2 regions of the Paenibacillus sp. FSL R7-0331 genome follow, and region 1 is predicted to be linked to the other one. Evidence: riboswitches for the same ligand, from Rfam matches in the RefSeq annotation. Region 1 holds a riboswitch; the other holds the start of a gene.

The links. Region 1 has a riboswitch for cyclic di-AMP ahead of R70331_RS00500 (C40 family peptidase). Riboswitches for the same ligand answer to the same signal wherever they lie in the genome.
Region 2: another riboswitch for cyclic di-AMP. It lies ahead of R70331_RS16090 (APC family permease); the one in region 1 lies ahead of R70331_RS00500 (C40 family peptidase).

What each region holds. Positions count from the first base shown of each region.
Region 1 covers NZ_CP009284.1:97,838-104,232, forward strand. Annotated here, with positions in the region: gene motA (flagellar motor stator protein MotA) at 1-745, opposite strand, end outside; gene R70331_RS00475 (hypothetical protein) at 948-1,241, shown strand; gene R70331_RS00480 (4a-hydroxytetrahydrobiopterin dehydratase) at 1,477-1,764, shown strand; gene R70331_RS00485 (c-type cytochrome) at 1,857-2,213, opposite strand; gene R70331_RS00490 (GNAT family N-acetyltransferase) at 2,341-2,826, opposite strand; gene R70331_RS00495 (C40 family peptidase) at 3,091-3,582, opposite strand; cyclic di-AMP (ydaO/yuaA leader) riboswitch at 3,588-3,732, opposite strand; gene R70331_RS00500 (C40 family peptidase) at 4,113-4,541, opposite strand; cyclic di-AMP (ydaO/yuaA leader) riboswitch at 4,614-4,752, opposite strand; gene R70331_RS00505 (hypothetical protein) at 4,976-5,806, opposite strand; gene R70331_RS00510 (M1 family aminopeptidase) at 5,818-6,395, opposite strand, start outside.
Region 2 covers NZ_CP009284.1:3,825,549-3,831,943, reverse strand. Annotated here, with positions in the region: gene R70331_RS16105 (ATP-binding protein) at 1-110, shown strand, start outside; gene R70331_RS16100 (DsbA family protein) at 205-960, shown strand; gene R70331_RS16095 (disulfide oxidoreductase) at 960-1,391, shown strand; cyclic di-AMP (ydaO/yuaA leader) riboswitch at 1,617-1,776, shown strand; gene R70331_RS16090 (APC family permease) at 1,912-3,729, shown strand; gene R70331_RS16085 (ABC transporter ATP-binding protein) at 3,919-4,725, shown strand; gene R70331_RS16080 ((2Fe-2S)-binding protein) at 4,761-5,582, shown strand; gene murB (UDP-N-acetylmuramate dehydrogenase) at 5,741-6,395, shown strand, end outside.

The DNA of each region.
Region 1 (6,395 bases):
TTGGTGTAAGGAAGACAGAGAGCTTTTGGTTAATTGCAATGGTTGAAACTCCTGACTGGATAGAGAGCAGCCCCTCGACCATCATCAGTCGGATCTGAATTTCCTTTTTGGAGATACGTTTAAGCTTGTTGGACATGGGATGCCACATTACATAACCGGTAAAGATACCAAGCAGCGTAGCAATAAACGCGCCTGCAATCGCATGGGCAAGCACATCCATGTCACTCATATCCGCAAGGGCGGCAATCAGACCGACAACGGCCCCGAGCACCCCGAGTGTAGGAGCATACATCCCTGCCTGGGAAAAGATCAGTGCACCCGCTTTATGTCTGTCTTCCGTAGCGTGAATATCTTCCATTAATACATCGCGGACAAATTCCTGATCGTTGCCGTCGATGATCATCCGCATGCCGTTTCTCAAAAAATCGTCTTCAATCTCATCGACCTTTGATTCCAGCGCGAGCAGTCCTTCACGGCGGGTAATGGATGCCCATTCCATGAAAGTGGTGATCAGCTCTGATTTCTGCACCATTTTTTGCTGAATGAAGAGCAGCTTGAACAATTTGGGAATATTCTTAATATCAGTCATTGGGAAGGCCATGAATACAGACGCTGCTGTACCGAGAAAAATGATGACATAAGCTGCGGGGTTATTCAAGCTTGAGAGCGGAGCGTGTTTGAGCACCATGCCCCAGAGAACTGCAACCAGACCAAAGACTAAACCGAGTATTGTTGATAATTCCATTATGCACCTCGTCCATGAGAATTAAGAAGTGATCCGTTATATCCGCATATATCATCCTTGAACAGCGGTGGGACACCCTGTATTGCTATAAATCGTATATTCTTATTTATCGACAGCATTCCCTTTTTTGTGAAGTCATTTTTTCGGCTATAATAGATAGGGTAAGTTATTATTCATCTGTGGAGAAAACGGAGTGATAGACGTGGGTGTTAAGCATGGCAGAGATTACAGTGAGATCCTGAACGAGCTGACGGAGGCCGTTAGCCGGATTTCAGACAGTTATGTATTTTTTGAAATGGAGCCGGACGAGTGGCAGGAGCTGCCGCAGGAATCGAAGCTGGAGGTATGGGAAGCGCTCGCAGAGGATTTGTTCTACGGGCTTGGCAATGAGCCTGTAATTCACGTGGGCAGCGGAGTGGTCATCTATGACAAGGAGACGCACCGGATCAACATTCTGCTCGGCGAACAGGACCTGGCTTCGGTCGTTTTGGTCTAAAAGTGCTGCAGCCAAGGGAGGCCGGTTTGCCCGCCTCCTTGCGCACGTGGTAAAATTGATGCGACGAGTGCTATTTGCCGGGAATTCAGAATACATTAAACCGAAAAAAAGCCTTCATCCTGGCGCATCCCTTGGACTTTCAGAAGCTGAGGGATGTTTTGTTTAAGGCTAATGGAACAGGTAAAGAACTGAGGCATACGGACTTTACTGCTAATTAAGTAAGGGAGGAAGCAAATTGCAATTATCAGTGGAAGAGCTGCGTGAACAGATAAGGAAGCTGGAGGGCTGGAAGCTGGAGCAGGAGACTCTGGTGCGCAAGTACATGTTTAGCGAATTTATGAAGGGCATTGCTTTTGTGGACGAGGTAGCAGCCATATCGGAAGCCTTTGACCATCATCCGCATATCACCATTGACTACAAAACCGTCATCCTGCGCTTATCGGCAAAAGAAGAGAACGGTCTTGCGGCCCTTGATATCCGCCAGGCTAATGAATTCAATGAAGCCTTTGACAAAACACGTTAGGACACGGTATTAATATAACGGCTACACCAAAAATGCCCGTACGAGGACCGGCTTGAGTCCTTATACGGGCATTTTAAATGAATATGGGTAATTTACTTTTTTTCTGCAAGCCACAAGGCAATGTTGGCAATCTCCTCCGGGGCCAGCTTATCCTTAAAGGACGGCATTTGCCCGCGGCCCTTAGAGACGATGCTGTATATGCCCTCGGCGTCCCGCTCATTTCCTTCATGCTGCAGGCTTGGGCCGGCACCGCCCTGAAGCTGATCACCGTGGCAGGAAATACAATTGGCTTTGACCACGGCCTCCGCACCAGCGGCATCCAGGGTTACCTGAGGCATTACAGGCTTATTCTCTTCCGCGACCTTTTCTTTACCGGGCAATGTGAACAAGAGTACTACTGCAAAGGCGCAGGCGGCAAAAAACAAACCGCTCATGATCCATTTCTGCATCTTCATCCGTCCCCTCCATGTAAGCTGCTTCCTTCATTATACAGAATGGTAAAGCGTTATCATAGAGTTTGTGTCAAAAAAATGAACAAAATCCGCAGTTGCAGACCACATAACGGAAGGTCCGCTGTCATTGATTATAGACCATGCAGTAAAAGGGCTTATCCCCGGTGGGAGTGCGGCGTTCATATGTATCGGTGATCGTAAAGCCGCATTTCTGATAAGTTCGTATAGCACGCTGATTCCAGGTCAGTACCTCCAGATCAATCTCACGGTCAGGGAATCTGCTGATGGCAGCCTGCACGATTACTTTCATAAAAGAATGACCCATTCCATGTCCGCACAGCTCGGGACGCATGCCTATGCCGAGCCGGACCACGCCTTCCATCGGAAACAGCTGCGCAAAGCCGCAGAGGCTGCCTGTCTTGTCTACAACGGATACATATTGCTCACTGCGCAATACCGGGTCACCGAATTCAATACCGAGCGCCTGCATTTGCTCCCAGGGCAGCCAACCGTAAATGTTATAGGGCGGCCTGTAATCCCAGGTACAGATATCCTCAGCATGGCTGGTGTCCATCGGTACAACGTGAAATGTAACAGGGGAACTGCTCATAAGGCCACAGGCCTCCTTCCAATGCTGCAATTTGCTATATGTGTATATTTAATTATATACAAAAGAGGGCGTGTTCAACTCAGGAATTTGCCGCAGGCAGCAGAAACTTGACAAACCGCCAAAAATATTTTATGAAAACGCAGAAAAATGGGTTTTAAGCTGTTTTATGCATGAGGGAAGGGGTAAGTAATTTTATAGACAAAAAAACAGGAGCCCTCCAAGATTTCGGCAAAAATCCTGGAAAAGCGCCTGTCTTATCGTTACTTATTGAACATCATCGTTATCTTCGGCATCCGTTGCAACTGCATGGTAAGCATCTGTGCTCATGATCCGTTTGGCGCCAACGTAGCGGTTGACGTAGTAGTTGTCACTCAGCGAGCTGATGGTTACGCCCTTTGAGCTTGAAGCATGTGCGAATTTGCCGTCACCGACATAAATGCCGACATGGGATACGCCGCGGCCGCTTGTATTAAAGAATACAAGATCGCCTTCCCGCAGATTATCACGGGAGATCGCAGTACCCATCTGGTATTGGGAGCCGGATTGATGCGGCAGGTTAATGCCGATCTTATCAAACACGTACATGGTGAAACCGGAGCAATCAAAGCCGTTAGTCGATACTCCGCCGGAAACATATTTGGTTCCGATGGCCTTATCGATGACTTTATCCATTTTGGAATCGGCAAAAGCGCTTCCTGCTCCAATGGTTAGCATAATAGAAAAACTGAGTAGTGCGGCGGCTAACTTCTTCTTCAAAAGTAAATACCCCTTCCAAATGCCTACGAGGTTAGCTTAAGGGTTCGGTTGAAGGTCCCCTATGACCCCTCTGTGAATAGGAGGTCAATTCACCCAAAATCGGTTCCCCCGTTTCCCTTATTTCGTAAGGGAACTCGGCACGACTGTTGATTAGGATTAGCTTGCAGAACATTATGACAAAACGTTTGTAAAACCCGGTTGAATAATTACAAAAATGTTACTAAAATCTCACTGCGATAATTGTAACAAAGACAGAGGCCGTTGGCAATCACTTAAAACATATTAGTGCATAATATTTGCGTTATTTAAGAGAGAAAACTGCATATAAAGACTCAAATTTACGTGCAAAGTAAGCTTTTTTCTGAAAAATTGTGGAATTTTTAGTAAGAAGGGTGTTTCAGTACTCTTTGAAGTGTGTAAAAGGTATAATAAGGAAAAAAAGAAGCAACCCGGAGATGATTACGGCAATAATCACGTCCGGGCTGATATAATTTACAATTATGTGTCAGAGGTTATATGTGAGGGGAAGTTCAATCGTAAGCGACAGCCTGGTAAGCTGTTGTGCTCATTACGCGTTTAGCGCCAACGTAGCGGTTGGCCCAGTAAGCCTGACTCAGCGAACTGATGGTTACACCCTTTGAGCTTGAGGATTGTGCGAATTTACCGTCACCGACATAAATACCTACATGGGAGACTCCGTTACCCAGCGTATTGAAGAAGACAAGATCGCCGGCACGCAGATTGCTTTTAGAAACGGGCGTTCCTACACTATACTGCGCTTTAGAGGTGCGGGGCAGTGTAAGGCCGACGTTTTTAAATACGTATTTGGTAAAACCTGAACAATCGAAGCCGGAAGTGCTTGTACCTCCCGTTTTGTACGAAACTCCGATGGTTTTGGAGATAACGGCGTCCATTTTGGAATCAGCTGACACGCTTGTAGCGCCCATAGTGAATACCATCACAAGACCCAGTGCTGCTGCTGTGCATTTCTTTTTAAGATGTGTACGAAATGATGTGTGACTTTTCAAAAGATGTACTCCTTCCAAGGCCTGCGAGGTTAGCTTAAGGATTCGGTAGAAGGTTCCCCTATGACCCCTCTAAAGCGAGATCAATTCACCCAAAATATGGTTCCCCCACTTCCCGGTGCTGGGAATTTGGCGTTTTATGCACCAGAACAGTGACTGTTAAATGACAATGTTGAAGTGTATAAGGTACATACAGTTAGTCGAATTAGTTTCAAAAGATTACAAAGTTGTTACCAGCGGTACAGGCATCATTGTATCAAAGGTTTTAATGTTTTGCAAATGCACTGTAAACTTATCGCTACGGACAAAAGAGCCACACCCCTAAATCAGAGGCAGTGACTCTTTTAATATGCCGTTTTGGCGGGAAATTATTGTGGAAATGTTTTACTGCTCCACAGATGGTACTGGGCGGCGATTCCCCACATTTTGAACAAGGTGGACGGGAGCGGTGATAGCTGGCGGAAGAGCAGCGCAGGCAGGCCGGGATAGAATAGTGCAGTTACAGCGCACAGCAGCCACGTCACCAGTCCTCCCGCACCAAGCACGATTGAAGCTCCGGTAGAAGGAGCAAGCAGTCTTAGGTATGCCAGCAGCCCGGAGAACATGCCTGTTCCTGCGGTATAACCGAATTGCATGTAGAGCAGCGCTGTACGGATGATATACAGGTAGAGCATCCAGGCCAGCAGATAGGGGAGAAGCTTCAGCAGCAGCTTATAATCCAGCAGCCCGCCTAACAGCAGTGAATACAGCTTGGGCAGCAGCCAATAAAGCGGGAGCGCAGAGAGCAGCCATTCAGCCAGGCTGAAGACAAATACCGGAAGCCCGTAGGTCTTCATTCCCGGGAAAAAGAACAGGCCGCGCTCACCTTTGCGTTCCTGATGCAGCTCATGCAGCAGGCCGGCGCGGATCAAAGGGGAAACCAGCAGCCGCAGCAGAGACAGAGCCAGCAGGAGCCAGAGCCAGCGCTGAACTGCAGGATCTCCGCTTAATGCAGCCTGGCCCTCGATATAATACAGCAGTCTGCCCAGAGCGCTGCCCCCGGCATGGGTGTCGGGATAACGCAGGAGCACGGGAATAACGGCAGATCTGACAAACCTGTACAAAAAATAGCCCCAGAGCAGCCGGTAGATAAACAGCAGAATCAGAATGTAAAATTGCTCCTTCATGCTGATCCAGCTGCGGGAAATCGCTCTTTTCACTATCCTTCACCTCACCAGACTAGAGTTCCGAGCAGAGTTTCAAGCAGTTTGGTTACACTTAGCGTCCAGCGCGAAAGTGTCTTCGGCGCAAGCTCAGCCAGCATGAAATTGTTAAGGTGCTTACTCTCAAGAAGTATGGAGTGCCCGGGATCAATATCCACCGAGGCAAGCGGAGCTTTATAGGACAGCTGAAAGGCAGTTGTTTTCTGCTCCCCGTTCCAGAACTGCTGTACGGAATAACCGTCCGAGAAGGTGAACTTAACCGGAACATCGGCATAACTGCTGCCTTTATTGCTTATTTCCACCGTAGCTTCATAAAGGGCTTCCTCGTTATTAGTCTTATTTTTGGCAGGGCCGGTGGTGATGAGGTCTACAGAGAAGTCAGGTGCTCCGCCGCTGTATACATACTTGTCAAAATAGTCCTGCCATGACTGCTTGGTTACTTTTTCAACAACCTTCTGAAAATCAGCAGTGGCGGGATGCTTGAATCTGTACTTACGGGCGTATGAGAGCATGATGGCATCCATAGTTTTGGTTCCGACCTGCTGCTCGATATCCTTCAGCACCAGCTTGCCGCGGATATATACAT
Region 2 (6,395 bases), 3.2 Mb from region 1:
GGACTGAGGCTGTTTTCAGCCTGATGCTTGATTCAGGACAGATGGAGGGCGAAGAGTCCCGGGACTTTAGTGAGCCGGACTCCCTGGAGCTGAAAACGGAGGCTGTATAAGCTTAGGTTTGCCAAAGTGAGAAGTTTAATTATATAATTTTAAATTATATGATTCATATTCAACGGGTCCCGCGGGACAGAAAGGAACTCTCACTTGAGCAAAAACAAACGCAAAAGCGCTGCACTTCCCCAGAAGAGCAAAAATGAGAAGCTCGTAGCGCAGATGGAGAACCAAAAGAAGAAAACACTGATAGTGATTGTTTCGACGATCGTGGTGGTGGCTGTTATTTTTGCAGGATTATTTATGCTGGCCGGCAGAGACAGCTCAACAGCAGGCACACCAGCTGCACCGGTTGAATTCAATTACAGTGAAATGTCGAGACTGGGCAGTGAAGATGCACCGGTCAAAATCGTGGAATTCGGCGATTACAAATGCCCGGCTTGCGCCCAGTTTGCAGGTGTAATCAAGCCGCAGATTGTTCAGGAATATGTAAATCAGGATAAGGCAGCCCTGTACTTTGTAAATCTGGCCTTCCTTGGTCCTGACTCAACAACGGCAGCCCTTGCAGCCTTGTCGGTTTATAATCAGAACAGCGATGCATTCTGGACATACTATGATGCTCTCTATGCGAATCAAGGCGACGAGAATAAGGAATGGGCTACGCCTGACTTCCTGGTCGAGCTGGCGCAGAAAGAGAAGCTGCCAATTGATTTCGAGTTGCTCCGCAAAGACATTGAAGACAAAACGTATAACAGCCAGATCCAGAGTGAAGTGCAGCTGGCTACAGCATCCGGCGTATCATCTACACCAACGCTGTTTGTCAACGGGGTAATGGTCAATGAGCCGTTTAATATGGAGGCTATTGATGCCCAGATTCAGGCCGCTTCCGAAGCGGCGGTTGCCCAGTGATGAGGTTCACTGCCTTTTGCCGGCGTCATTGTCTGTATCTGGCCTGGTTCGTATCCATTATTGCGGTTGCAGGGAGCTTATATCTGAGCGAAGTATTGAAATATGAGCCGTGCAAGCTATGCTGGTTCCAGCGTATCTTCATGTATCCGCAGCTGTTTCTGCTGGGAATTGCCACGTACCGCGGGGATAAAAAGATTATTCCTTACGTCTTGCCGTTAAGCATCATCGGCGGAAGCATCTCCATCTATCACTATGCAGAGCAGAAGATTCCTGCACTGAGCAAGGTGCTTCCTTGTACAGTAGGCGTTCCCTGCAATGTTGATTATGTGAATCTATTAGGCTTTATTACCATCCCATTGATGGCCTTGACCGCCTTCACGCTGATTACAATTTTACTGTGGACAGGACGCAAAGATACGGCAGGGGAATAGACCGCTGACAGCAGGCTTCAGCACATAATAAACCATGATTTTTTTGTCACAAATAACATCCGAAATACGTTAAAACCAAGATACAAAGGGATAATGCAAGAGAATGAAAGAGCCATTCATCCCCGATCTTGGAATTGCGTGTTTTGGATGTTTTTTCATGTCTTTTCATTTGTTTCACAGCTTTACTGGGAATGCTTTGTAGACTATCATTAAGCCTTGTGAGAAGTTGAATATGCGCTGAATTTTCCGCAGGGAAATCGGGGGAACCAAACTCGGCTGAAAGGCCGACGGGGTGAATCGGAAGCAGGCCGTAAAGGCTGTAACCGTAGGGCTTTCCACAGTCCGAATCCGCCAGCTAACCTCGTAAGCAAAGGTGGGATAATGACCATGCCAGAAGCATGCGGATCATTTCCGTATGCTTATTTTTGTGCCTGCATTTATGAAAATCCCCCTATGAAAACGATGAAAACAGCGCACGGTATAACCGGTTCAACTAACAAAGAGAGGAACTGTTACAACAATGGTAAGCAAGGTAAAACGACTATTGATCGGACGTCCGATGAAGTCGAACGAACACGATCATGAAAAGTTATCCAAGGTAAAGGCACTGGCTGTCCTGTCTTCTGATGCGCTCTCGTCTGTAGCCTACGGAACGGAACAAATTCTATTGGTGCTGGTGGCTGCGGGCTTCACTGCCATCTGGTACTCCCTGCCAATCGCGCTTGCCGTATTGGGCCTGCTGGCCATACTCATTCTATCCTACCGGCAGACGATTTTTGCCTATCCGCAGGGCGGAGGAGCCTATATCGTAGCCAAAAGCAATCTCGGTGTACCCACTGGCCTGTTAGCCGGCGGATCGCTGCTGGTCGATTATATTCTTACCGTTGCCGTTAGCGCCTCGGCGGGCACGGACGCGATCACATCGGCTTTTCCAGGCTTGCATGATCATACTGTACTTATTGCTGTTTCTGTTATTCTATTGTTAACGATCGTCAATCTGCGCGGGGTTACGGAATCGGCCTCTTTTATCGCAATCCCGGTATATTTATTCGTCGTTTCGATCTTCTTTCTGATCGGTGCAGGGGTGTTCAAATACTTGACTGTAGGCGCTCATGCCAGTGTTCCTGAAATCGGCTCGGCGGTGTCCAATGTCAGTCTGTTCTTATTATTAAAAGCATTCAGCTCCGGCTGTTCGGCACTGACCGGGGTAGAAGCAGTCTCCAACGCGATCCCGAACTTCAAGGCTCCGGCTGAAAAAAATGCCGCCAAAACGCTGATGATGATGGGGCTTATCCTCGGTCTGATGTTCACAGGTATTACCCTGCTGGCTTACTGGTATGGGGTTACCCCGGATGAAAAAGCAACAGTAGTGTCACAAATTGCGGAGTCAACCTTTGGCCGCGGCGGTTTGTACTTCTTCATTCAAGGGGTTACGGCTGTCATCCTCTTCCTGGCTGCAAATACGGCTTACTCGGCGTTCCCGCTGCTGGCCTTCATGTTTGCCAAAGACAAGTATCTGCCGCATGCATTTATGGTCCGCGGAGACCGGCTGGGCTTCTCTAACGGAATTATTTTTCTCGGCGTCCTGTCGGCGGTGCTGGTAGCTGCTTTTCACGGAAATACAGAAGGTCTGATTCCGCTGTATGCAGTCGGCGTATTTATCCCGTTCACACTGTCCCAGCTCGGGATGATGGTGCACTGGTTCAAAACAAGACCCAAGGGCTGGCAGAACAAGTTTGCAGTGAACACGGTCGGCATGCTCACTACACTCACAATTACTATGATCTTCATTATTACGAAGTTCTCCAGCGTGTGGATGGCCTTCATCTTCCTGCCGGTCGTCATGTTCGTGTTCCACCGGATTCACCGCCATTACATGAACACAGCAGACCAGCTGCGCATTTGCCCGGCAACCGATAAGCCGTGTATTAAAGGAAGTACCGTTGTCGTGCCTGTAGCCGGTGTAACCCGCGCCGTGCTTCATTCAATCAGCTATGCCAAGTCCTTGACGGATAATGTGGTGGCTGTATATGTAGGGTTTGATGAAGAGGAGATTCACCGGATGGAGCAGAAGTGGGAGGAATGGAATCCGGGTGTGCGCCTGATCGTTCTGCGTTCCCGGTACCGCAGCATCATCCGCCCGCTGGTCAAGTTTATTGAAACCGTAGAGTGGAAGACCGCTTCAACGGACCATATTACGGTGCTGATTCCGCAGTTTATTACGAAGCATTGGTGGCAGGCGGTTCTCCATAATCAGACCAGTCTGTTCATCCGCTCTTACCTCATGAATCAGAAGGATATTGTAGTTGCAACAGTACCGTACCATCTGCATAAATAGTCGGGGAATAGGAAAAGGGCTGCTCCCGTTGATGACGGAGGCGGCCTTTTTGTGTGAACTCTTGTACAACTTTCATATATTTGCGATAATGGTAATTGAGAAACAATATCAGTCGGTTGATAAACGATTTCAATTGGATAATCCAATTTCAAAGCATCACTATACATAAGTATTTAAGGAGTGGAGAACATGTCAGAACGATTGAATACAGAACAGCTTAGTATCGGGTACGCGGAAGCAACAATAGTGAAGGGGCTTAACCTGTCACTTCCAACCGGGAAAATCACCGCACTGGTTGGAGCTAACGGCTCCGGCAAATCTACAATTCTTAAAACAATGGCCCGGATCATGAAGCCCAAGAGCGGAAGCGTTATGCTTGACGGCAAATCTATTCATACCTTGTCTACCAAAGAAGTAGCCCGCCAGCTGGCGATCCTGCCGCAGAACCCGACGGCACCGGACGGGTTGACGGTGTCCGAGCTGGTCAGCTATGGCCGTTATCCGCATCAGAAGGGCTTCGGCACAATGACGCCGGAAGACCGTGAAATCATCGCTAATGCCATTACAGTGACCGGTATGGAGGAATTCCATGACCGCCCGATCGACCGCCTCTCCGGCGGACAGCGCCAGCGTGCCTGGATCGCTATGGCTCTGGCCCAGCAGACGGAGATTCTGTTTCTGGATGAGCCGACTACGTTCCTCGATATGGCCCACCAGCTGGAAGTGCTGCAGCTGCTGCAGAAGCTGAACCAGGAGGAAGGCCGGACCATTATTATGGTAGTCCATGACCTGAACCATGCCTCCCGCTACGCGCAGCATATGGTGGCGATCAAGGCAGGCACAGTCATCAGTGAAGGGGCTCCCGCTGAGGTTATGACTCCGGATGTGCTTCGTAAGGTATTCGGGATTGAATGTGACATTGTTGCTGATCCGCGGACCGGTGTGCCGCTGTGCCTGCCGTATGAGCTGGCGGCGTACAAGGCAGCCGGATTATAAATAGTTTAAGGGAAGCATCAGGAGGAGGAAATGAGATGACAGAAGAACAGGAGCAGGAACAGATAAAGGATTTCGGCAGCAAATTTGACCTTCATCCCGGTATCCCCGAAGGCACTAAGCATTCATTTAATGCCGGAGATATGGCTGATGAAGCCGGAATGAGAGCCTTTATCGAATGCTACAGGCCGCTGATAAAAGGGCTGGATGATAAGGTGGCAGCAACCTACTTTGCCGGAGCATTCGGAAATATTGCTCTTGCAGTCCAGTATGCGCTCACCGTAGCATCCGCTGTCCCTGTCGTCAGTCTGCAGAGGTTGTCTGTACATCTCATTCCTGCCGATGGATATTGGCGTGCGGCCTTTTCTCTGGGTGAATGGTCATTTGAGCCTGCTCCGGCGGAAGCCGGGCAGCGGAGAGAATGGCGCAATGAGCAGCTGATACGGTTCTACCGGGATACGGCTGCTCCGATGCTGTCCATGCTGTCCCGGGTCACCGGACTATCCGGTGGAGAAATCTGGGGACAGCTGCCTACCAAATTTAACTATTACCTGGAGGTCTTTACCTCGGGGGGGCTTCCTGAGCGCTTGTTGAATACGCTGCAGGACGATTACAGGTACCTGTGCGAAGAAATACCGGCAGAAATATTCGGTTTGAAGAAAAATCCGTTCCGCGTCCAGGTGCGCAAGCTTGAATCGCTGGCTGATCCGGATAAGACCGTGAATATGCGCAACCGCTGCTGCCTCTATTACCGGACCGAAGGAGGAAGCTACTGCTATACCTGCCCGCGGCTGAAAGAAGAGGAACGGGCGGTACGCCGGACGGAGTTCAGGAAACCGGCATCAGCAGGACAGGCATAGAAATAATATTTCATAAAATGTCCGCATAAACTCTATAAGCACAGCAGCAGCAACAGGCTCCCGTCATTGACAAGGGAGCCTGTTCGTTGTTACAGTTGTGGATGCCATCAATCAGGCTGATCACCGGATCATGTATTGATTATAAAGGAGCATGAAAGATGAACATAAGCCAAACCGAAAAGGATTTGCAGCAGCTTCTTCCGGACGGAACGGTAAGAAGCCGGGAAATGCTGAAGCCCTATGTATTTACACAAATCGGCGGCATTGCCGACATTCTGGCAACGCCTGCGAGCTATGAAGAAATTCAACGTGTGGTTACCTATGCCAAGGAGCAGGATATTCCTCTAACCGTGCTGGGTAACGGATCAAACGTTATTATCCGCGACGGCGGTATCCGCGGAATTGTGCTGTATACTTCTATTTTGGATAAGATGACTATAGAGAACGGTCTGCTGGTTGCCCAGTGCGGCGCCAAAATTATCGACGCATCCTCCTATGCGCTTGAGCGGGAGCTGACGGGTCTGGAATTTGCCTGCGGCATCCCGGGAACAGTAGGCGGTGCACTGTATATGAACGCCGGTGCTTACGGCGGTGAGATCAAGGATGTGCTGCACAGCGCACTTGCCGTGAATAAAGACGGTGAACTTGTTACGCTGCTGGGTGAGGAGCTGAAATTTGGTTACCGGCACAGTGTTTTTGCAGGCGGGGATTACATTGTACTGGAAGCGAGATTTGCCCTTCAGCCGGGAGAGCCGGCCGTTATCAGAGCCAAGATGGATGAGCTGACCGATCTGCGCGAGTCGAAGCAGCCGC